4 regions of the Exiguobacterium alkaliphilum genome follow, and region 4 is predicted to be linked to each of the others. Evidence: riboswitches for the same ligand, from Rfam matches in the RefSeq annotation. Region 4 holds a riboswitch; each other region holds the start of a gene.
The links. A riboswitch is a leader RNA that binds a small molecule or an ion and turns the genes downstream of it on or off. The one in region 4 is predicted to bind S-adenosylmethionine.
Positions count from the first base shown of each region.

Region 1 (2,201 bases), 680 kb from region 4:
GAATCGTACGTTTGGCGAATGAGACGAGAATGAACGTCTCGGAGTTCGTGCCGTCGACAGCCGGATCTGCCTTATAGCTCGGTGCATAGATGACCGTGAACGGGTCGAACGCACCTTTTGTCGGCCATTCACGAAGGAACAGTTGCTTCGCGAACAAGCTGTGCCATGCATATTCTGTGATGGCGCGAACCGGAAGCGTGTAATGCTCATCCGCACCTGCTGACGCTTCAAGATAGTAGAGCTTTTGTTTTTGCTCAAGATGGGTGAGCACCTTATCGAGCAACGCTGTGAACTTCTCTTCGGCGATCGGTTGGTTGACCGGTCCCCAGTCGACTAAGTGATTGCTGACTTCATCTTGCACGACGAATTTGTCTTTTGGTGACCGGCCTGTGAATTTGCCTGTACTGACAGATAAAGCCCCGTCTTTCGTCAGCACACCTTCCCCGTTTTGAATGGCTTCTTCCACCAATTCTGGAACCGTCAAGTTCCGTTTCACGTCGGCACCGTTAATTAATTCTTCGATTTTCAGGAGCGTTGTCGCCATCCCGAATCCCACCTTTCCCCTAAATAGATGTGGATGAAATCCGCATACTTCCGCAGTTAATTAGTATGACGTTTTTATTATATGTGACACACTAATTAAAAACAAGCGTTTCTTCACTTTAACAAGTAAGCGCTTTCTTACATTGTCATTCTAACATATTCTGTACCAGGTCATAGAACAAAATCGGAAACCGTCATAAAAATGTTTGTTATTTCACAAACATAACTATTTGCCCGTTCGTGAAAAGTTTTACGAATTCGGTCGATACGCTTGACAGAACGGTACGTCATTTATATGATGGTGTTCGTAACGGATACTCTTATTCTGAGCGGTGGAGGGAACAAGGCCCTACGAAGCCCAGCAACCGTCCGACGGAAATGTAGTCGGAAAAGGTGCTATCCTGAAGCGAAGCGTAAGCTTCGAACGATAAGAGGGTAAGGAAGAACGATTCAACCTTTCCCATTGAACGTGGCGAAAGGTTTTTTTCATTACCGTCCCAAAGCAACGCGTAAGGGGAACGAGTACCGTCCACACATCACCCTTATTATAGGAGGTTTTTTGAAATGTCAAACTTGAACCGTCGACTTTTCACTTCGGAGTCCGTCACTGAAGGACACCCGGATAAAATTTGTGACCAAATCTCAGACTCGATTTTGGACGCGATTTTAGCAGAAGATCCAAACGCCCGCGTTGCGGCTGAGACGTCTGTCACGACAGGTCTCGTGCTCGTAGCTGGTGAAATCACGACATCGACATACGTCGATATCCCGAAAGTCGTCCGTGAAACGGTCCGTGAGATCGGTTATACACGCGCGAAATACGGCTTTGATGCCGAGACATGTGCTGTCTTGACGTCAATCGACGAGCAGTCAGTCGATATCGCCCAAGGTGTTGACCAAGCGCTCGAAGCACGTGAAGGTCAAATGACTGAAGAAGAACTCGATGCAATCGGTGCAGGGGACCAAGGTCTCATGTTCGGTTATGCAACGAAAGAAACGCCTGAACTCATGCCGCTTCCAATCTCGCTCGCACACAAATTGTCACGTCGTTTGGCGGAAGTCCGCAAAAACGGCACGCTCCCTTACCTCCGTCCGGATGGTAAGACGCAGGTGACAGTCGAGTACGATGAAGCGAACAACCCGGTTCGCATCGACACAATCGTCATCTCGACGCAACACGCCGAGGAGATCACGCTCGAGCAAATTCAAGCCGACCTTAAGAAACACGTCATCGATGCGGTCATCCCGACTGAACTAATCGATGCGGAGACGAAATACTTCATCAACCCGACTGGCCGTTTCGTCATCGGCGGACCACAAGGGGACGCAGGTCTCACAGGACGTAAGATTATCGTCGACACGTACGGTGGATACGCACGTCACGGTGGCGGCGCGTTTTCTGGTAAAGATCCTACGAAAGTTGACCGTTCTGCAGCATACGCGGCTCGTTACGTGGCGAAGAACATCGTCGCAGCTGGCCTCGCGGACAAAGCAGAAGTTCAACTTGCATACGCAATCGGTGTCGCACACCCGGTATCGATCGCGGTCGATACGTTCGGCACTGGTAAATTGAGCGAGACCGAGCTTGTAGAACTCATCCGTGAGAACTTCGACCTCCGTCCGGCCGGCATCATCAAGATGCTCGACCTTCGCCGCCC
Region 1 is NZ_CP073101.1:1,299,669-1,301,869, forward strand. Features, by position in the region: gene pckA (phosphoenolpyruvate carboxykinase (ATP)) at 1-544, opposite strand, end outside; SAM riboswitch class I at 861-977, shown strand; gene metK (methionine adenosyltransferase) at 1,108-2,201, shown strand, end outside.
Region 1: it holds a riboswitch for S-adenosylmethionine, as region 4 does, so the genes downstream of both, metK (methionine adenosyltransferase) here and mtnK (S-methyl-5-thioribose kinase) in region 4, are expected to answer to the same signal.

Region 2 (2,201 bases), 1.1 Mb from region 4:
CGCCGGGGCGTTGAAGAAAGGTCTCCTCGTCCTCCTCGTCTCGAGTCTCGGGTATGTGACGTACGCCGTATTGACGAACTACTTTGAAGTCGACGGCATCACGGCGATCGTCCCGCAATCGGTCGGGATGTTCATCGCGGCGCTTCTCTTCAGTCTTCGTGAGAAGGACGTGAAACGGTTCGATCCGAAGACGTTCAAGAACATCTTGGCCGGGATCGCCTGGGGGATCGGGAACTTCGGTCTCTTCGTCTCGAGTGGAGAGGTCGGGGTCGCCACGTCGTTCGCCTTGTCGCAACTGAACGTCGTCGTCGCGACGCTCGGCGGGATTTATCTATTGAAAGAAGAGAAGACGTCGAAAGAGCGCGTCTTCGTCTTTATGGGCATCGGGCTCATCGTCGTCGCCGGCTTCATGCTCGGGATTGCGAAAAGTTAAAAGACGGGCGATTGCCCGTCTTTTATGATTGCCAAGCCACGTCGATGAACGCGTCTCGTCCAGATTTCTTCCGGTCTGCTTTATAGTGGTCCGGATTTTTTTTGTGGAAATCCTGATGATACTCTTCGGCCGGATAGAACGTGTCGGCCGGTAAAATCTTTGTGACGATCGGATCCTTAAATCGTCCGCTCGCGGCGAGTTCGTCGCGACTCTGCTCTGCTTTCACGCGTTGTTCCTCCGAATGATAGAAAATGGCCGGCGCGTATTGGCTGCCGCGGTCTTGGAACTGGCCGCCGTCATCAGTCGGGTCGGTCTGAATCCAATAGAGTTCGAGCAAACGTTCATAAGCGAACAGCGACGGGTCGAACGTGATCTCGACGACCTCGTAATGCCCGGTCGTGCCGGTCTTCACTTGTTCATACGTCGGATCGTCGACGTGTCCGCCCGTATAGCCGGATACGATTGATTCGATTCCGGGCTGTTCCTCGAACGGGGTGACCATGCACCAAAAACAGCCGCCCGCGAATGTTGCTTTTTCCATAAAAAACTCCCCCTGTACACGTATTGTCCAAATAAAAACGCCCATGTCATCGACATGAGCGTTCTGTCATATCGTCCAAGGCAAACGCCTTGCTGGAAGTAGCACCTTGCCGAAGCAGGTTGCTGTGAAGTCATAGAGCCAGGTCTCTCGTTCACTCAAGATATCGATATGTAGTTGGTGAAAGCATCATACCATCTGTCCGAAAGTGTCGTCAACGATTAGGTTTTCGCCGAAGTTGCAGCAACGTGGCCCCGACAATCAAGACGACGAGGACGATGGAGAGCGGTAGCGTATACGGGGCCTCCCCGGCATAGAGCTGTAAGAAGAACAAGACAAAGACGGACAACAAGACGAGTACGTACGAACGGTTCATAGTAACCTCCCTTTTCTTTCAGTTTACCAAGTTACACATTCGTTGGCGAACGAAAACAGGAAATCAAGTGGAAATAGCGAATACGAACGAGTGAGCAAAGGAGGAATCAACATGACTGAACCAAACCCATTTTTCGAACTCGATATCGAGACCGCCCATCTCGGATATAAGGAAGGAACGTTCACCGCGCGTAACGTGACGGCCTATTATTTGACCCGAATCGCCGCATTGAACGACAAGCTGAGAGCGGTCATTCAAGTGAACCCGGACGCTCTGTTCGAGGCCGAGGCGGCCGACCGGGCGTTCCGACGTGGTGATCGCTTGCCGCTGCTCGGCATTCCGGTACTGATTAAAGACAACGTCGAGACGGCCGGTCAGATGAAGACGACGGCTGGGGCCGTCGCCCTCGCGCATCACTTCGCCGGCCGAGACGCCCACCTCGTTCAAAGTTTACGCGCGAGCGGGGCCATCATCCTCGGGAAAGCGAACTTGTCCGAGTGGGCCAACTTTTTGACCGAGGGGATGCCGAACGGTTGGAGCGGGGTCGGGGGCCAGACGCTCAATCCATATGGGGACAAGCTCGATGTCGGCGGGTCGAGTTCAGGTTCGGCGTCCGCGGTCGCGGCGAACATGACGCTTCTCGCCGTCGGCAGCGAGACGAGCGGCTCGATTATCCATCCGAGCGTCCATAACGGCATCGTCGGCATCAAGCCGACCGTCGGTTTGATTAGCCGGAGCGGCATCATTCCGATCTCTCGGTCGCAGGACACGGCCGGCCCGATGGCACGAACGCTCCGGGATGCGGTGCTTGCCCTTGAGGCGATGGTCGGGGAAGACCCGGCTGACCCGGCGAC
Region 2 is NZ_CP073101.1:1,679,847-1,682,047, forward strand. Features, by position in the region: gene KB235_RS08660 (GRP family sugar transporter) at 1-433, shown strand, start outside; gene msrA (peptide-methionine (S)-S-oxide reductase MsrA) at 456-974, opposite strand; SAM riboswitch class I at 1,041-1,141, opposite strand; gene KB235_RS08670 (hypothetical protein) at 1,186-1,347, opposite strand; gene KB235_RS08675 (amidase family protein) at 1,459-2,201, shown strand, end outside.
Region 2: it holds a riboswitch for S-adenosylmethionine, as region 4 does, so the genes downstream of both, msrA (peptide-methionine (S)-S-oxide reductase MsrA) here and mtnK (S-methyl-5-thioribose kinase) in region 4, are expected to answer to the same signal.

Region 3 (2,201 bases), 1.1 Mb from region 4:
ATCGACGTGATGACCCAAAACGGCGTGATCCCGACGCTGTCGCCGAGAATTTTAGGTCCGAGCCACAATCCATCGAACTGTTGCAATAAGAAGATGAACACGAGGACGAGGACGGCCGTGAACGGGTCGTAGAAGTATGTGATGATGAACGCCGGAATCATCCCGAGGAGCGGCCCGACATACGGGATGAAGTTTAAGATCCCGATGATGACCCCGAGCAAGAGGGCGTACGGTGCCCCGATGATGAGTAGACCGATGACGGCCATCACACCGATGATGAGACAGTCGAGCGATTTGCCGATGATGTAACGTTTGAAGATGTAATCCATCTCCTGGAAGATGTCAATCGTCGTCTTCGCCGTGGCGACAGGGAACAGCGCATACAACAGACGTTTGAACATCCGGGCGAACACTTCTTTGTCTTTCAATAGATAGATGGAGATGACAATCCCAATCAAGAAGTTGATGAGCGTCATCGTGAAGCTCGAGACGTAACTGACCGACGACAACACGGCCGTCTCGACCCAGCCCGAGTAACGCTCCTCGAACCGCTTGAAGTCGAGCGTCTGGGCGATCGTCTCATTGTAATCTTGCAAAAACGCATTCAACTGACCGACGAAGCCGTCAAGTTGCCGGATATAAAACGGCAACTCCTCGATGAGCGAGGCGACGCTCGAATAGATGCGTGGGAACAGCGTCACGGCCGAGATGACGAGCAGCCCGATGAACGTCACGTAGACGATCAAGAGGCCTTGGTATCGTTTCAACGAGAATCGCTCCTCCATATACGACAGCACCGTGTTCAACAAGAGGGCGATCGCGATCCCCATGATGACGGGGGTCAATAGTTGAAACGTATACTGCAACACGCGTGAAATCGTGTCCGGTTCGCTGATGACCCGCCATAAGACGAGTAAAATCAGGCCGATCACTGTTAGTTTCCAAATCAATTGCCGGTTTAGCTCCACGAGTCCAACCCCTCACCCTACATTTTTTTCAGAATAACGTTCTTCTTTTACTATGGCCGTTTTTTTTCAGGGTTTCAAGAGCACTTCGTCATTTTTCAAAATAAGGATTGACAGCAATGGGAACGTTTGGTTTACTTAAGGACATATTACACATAAATCGCATATAAACACTTTCTATCAAGAGAAGCGGAGGGACTGGCCCGATGAAGCTTCAGCAACAGATTGTTTCAATACTGTGCTAATTCCAGCAAGGTAACCTTGAGAGATGGGAAGGTGGTTGTTTGAATACGTCTGTATCTCGACACCCCTTTCCTCGGAAAGGGGTGTTTTTTGCATAGGAGGACCATCCATGGCAGACAGACGTTCAAACTTACTTAAGACTTTACCCCCACAGCACTTCGTCGGGCTCGCGAAAGAAGTGGCCGCGCTCGAACAGGCCGGGGCCGATATCATCCGGCTCGGGCAAGGCACGCCGGACTTGCCGACGCCGAAACCGATCTGCGAGGCGCTCGAGACGGCGCTCGCGAACCCGGAGACCCATCAGTACGGCCCGTTCCGTGGGCAAAGCCGATTGAAACAGGCGGTGTCGACGTTCTACTTGAACGAGTATGGAGTCGACGTCGATGCCGAGACGGAAGTCGCGATTTTAATCGGGTCGAAATCGGGGCTGATCACGCTCCCACAATGTGTCCTTGAACCGGGGGAAGGCATCTTGCTCCCGAATCCGGGCTATCCGGATTATATATCGGGCGCACGGCTGGCCGGTTCGGTCGTGCATGACCTCGTCCTGACAGAAGCCAACGATTTTCTACCGGATTACAACACGCTCGATACGCACGGGGCGCGGCTCATGTATTTGAACTATCCGAGCAATCCGACTGGCGCCGTCGCGACGCCACAATTCTTCGAGGACACGGTCCGTTTCGCCCGAGAGCAGGAACTGATGGTCGTCCACGACTTCGCCTATGGCAGCATCGGCTTTGACGGGAACGTGCCGCCGAGCTTCCTTCAAGCCGACGGGGCGAAAGAGGTCGGCATCGAAGTGTACACGATGTCGAAGGCGTTCAACATGTCCGGCTGGCGCGTCGCCTTCGCCGTCGGCAACAAAGACATCATCGAGGCGATCAACACGTATCAAGACCACGTCCATGTCAGCGTCTTCTCCGCGATTCAAGAAGCGGCCGTCGCCGCACTCGAGTCACCGAAGTCGGTTCGAGATGACTTGTCCCGTCT
Region 3 is NZ_CP073101.1:1,732,006-1,734,206, forward strand. Features, by position in the region: gene KB235_RS08935 (AI-2E family transporter) at 1-968, opposite strand, end outside; SAM riboswitch class I at 1,140-1,240, shown strand; gene KB235_RS08940 (aminotransferase class I/II-fold pyridoxal phosphate-dependent enzyme) at 1,318-2,201, shown strand, end outside.
Region 3: it holds a riboswitch for S-adenosylmethionine, as region 4 does, so the genes downstream of both, KB235_RS08940 (aminotransferase class I/II-fold pyridoxal phosphate-dependent enzyme) here and mtnK (S-methyl-5-thioribose kinase) in region 4, are expected to answer to the same signal.

Region 4 (2,201 bases):
GTGAGCGGATTGTCATATAAAATCTCGTCGTCTTTGACGATATCGATGCCCCCGTCGAGCTGGTCACGGAGCTGTGCTTCTAAAAAGGTCAAGTCTCGGCCGATGACCCCTTTGAAGATGCTCATGACGAGTGGCCGGTCGTAGACGCCGAGTAGCTGACGGACGCCTTCTGTCCCGAACTTGGCGCCGGGAAACGTGTCGCGCAACGCTTCAGGTAAATCGAGGTCGACGAGCCGGACCGAGTCGTCGAGTGATAGCTTTCCGAACGTCGTCGTCAAGATGGATGAGAAGTCCGCACTGACGTTATGGAGCGGGTAGCGGATTTTGAAGCGGCTCGTCGTTTCCGTATGTGACGTCGAGACGACTTCGGCGCGATACGCTTGTAACTGTGCTTGTTCTAGGTGTGGTAAGTCTGTCCACGTGCCGACGGTCAACTCGAGCGCGATTTTCGCGGCGAGGTCGGCCACGCGGTCCGTACGGTTAATTTCATAAGTGGCGATGATGCCCATGTTCGTTCCTCCTTCCGGTCAAACAAAAAATGACCCCATGCCGAGGCAAGAGGTCATCATAAAAAATGAACTCTTATCTCTCAGCGTCTGCTGCAAGAATTAGCACCGTGCCCAATCGGGTCGGTTGCTGCGACATCATCGGGCTTGTCCCTCCGTCTGCTCTTGATAAGAATATGATTTGAAGTTGTGAAATTTAATTGAATTTTTGCACAGAATCGTCACAGCGTCAATTCCTTTTTTGAAATTTTTTTATTTTAGAAATTTGTTTCCATATATGCAAACAAAAAGTGACTCGATGCTCAAAAAAACAGCGTTGACAACCAGGGCGTCGACTCCGTAATATTCAGCTCATAGTCACACAAATCGAATAACACACTCTTATCGCGAGTTGGCAGAGGGAATTGGCCCGATGACGCCGCAGCAACCGACCAGTACGGCACGGTGCTACATCCACCAGACGAATGTCTGAAAGATGAGAGGAACAACCAATCTGGCTGTGCCTCTTTCTCGCGGAGAAAGGGGCTTTTTTTGTGGAAATCATCGAAAGGGGAAATAGACATGGCATATCAACCATTTACTGAACAGACGGTCGTCGACCACGTCCGGGCACTCGGACTGATTGAAGAAGGAGGGATCGCCCAATGCGATGAGATTGGGGACGGAAACTTGAACCTCGTCTTCCGCATCCGTCAAGGCGAACAGCGTCTTATCGTCAAACAAGCGCTCCCGTATGTGAAAATCGTCGGGGAAAGTTGGCCGCTCACGCTTGAACGGGCCTGGATCGAGCAGCTCGCGTTGCGTCAGTTCGCAGAAGTCGTGCCACGTTTCGTGCCGAACGTGCTCGGGAGCGACCGGACGCTCGCGTACACGATTTTAGAGGACTTGTCCGATTATGAAATCGTCCGCACCGGTTACCTCGAAGGGAAGACGTATCCTGAACTGGCCCGTCACGTCGGTGAATTTTTAGGCGAGACGTTGTTCGCCACGTCCGACTACGCGGCCGGTCCAATCGAGAAGAAGCGGAAGGAACGGGAGTATTACAACCCGGAGCTGTGCGACATCACGGAAAAGCTCATTTTCACCGATCCGTATAAAGACGCCGAGTCGAACAATATCGAGGCGGCGCTGCGTCCTGACGTCGAACGCCTCTGGCATGACAAGGCGCTCAAAGTCGAGGTGGCGAAACTGAAAGTCGGATTCGTCACGAAACATGACGCCTTGCTTCATGGCGACTTACATACAGGAAGCATCTTTGCGACGACGCAGGAGACGAAAATCATCGATCCGGAGTTCGCATTCTACGGACCGTTCGGCTTCGACGTCGGACAGATTATCGCGCATTTGACGCTCTCCACGTTCCACGATCCGCTCAAGCGATTCGAACGGTTCACGGACGTCCTCACGGTGTGGGAGACGTTTGAGAAGACGTTCCGCCACAACTTCACGAACGCCGTCGAGCCGTTCGACACGGAAGGATATGTCGACGACTTGTTACAAACGATTTTCGCCGACACGGTCGGCTATGCCGGTTGCGAACTCATCCGCCGCGCCATCGGCCTCGCCGGCGTCGCAGACCTTGAGACGTTACCCGAAACGACACGTCTCGAGCGGAAACGCGATGCGCTCGCGCTCGGTACAGCGCTCATTAAAGAACGTCACGAAGTTGACTCGATTGACGGCCTCGTCACCTTG
Region 4 is NZ_CP073101.1:621,994-624,194, forward strand. Features, by position in the region: gene KB235_RS03365 (2,3-diketo-5-methylthiopentyl-1-phosphate enolase) at 1-509, opposite strand, end outside; SAM riboswitch class I at 580-681, opposite strand; SAM riboswitch class I at 885-988, shown strand; gene mtnK (S-methyl-5-thioribose kinase) at 1,068-2,201, shown strand, end outside.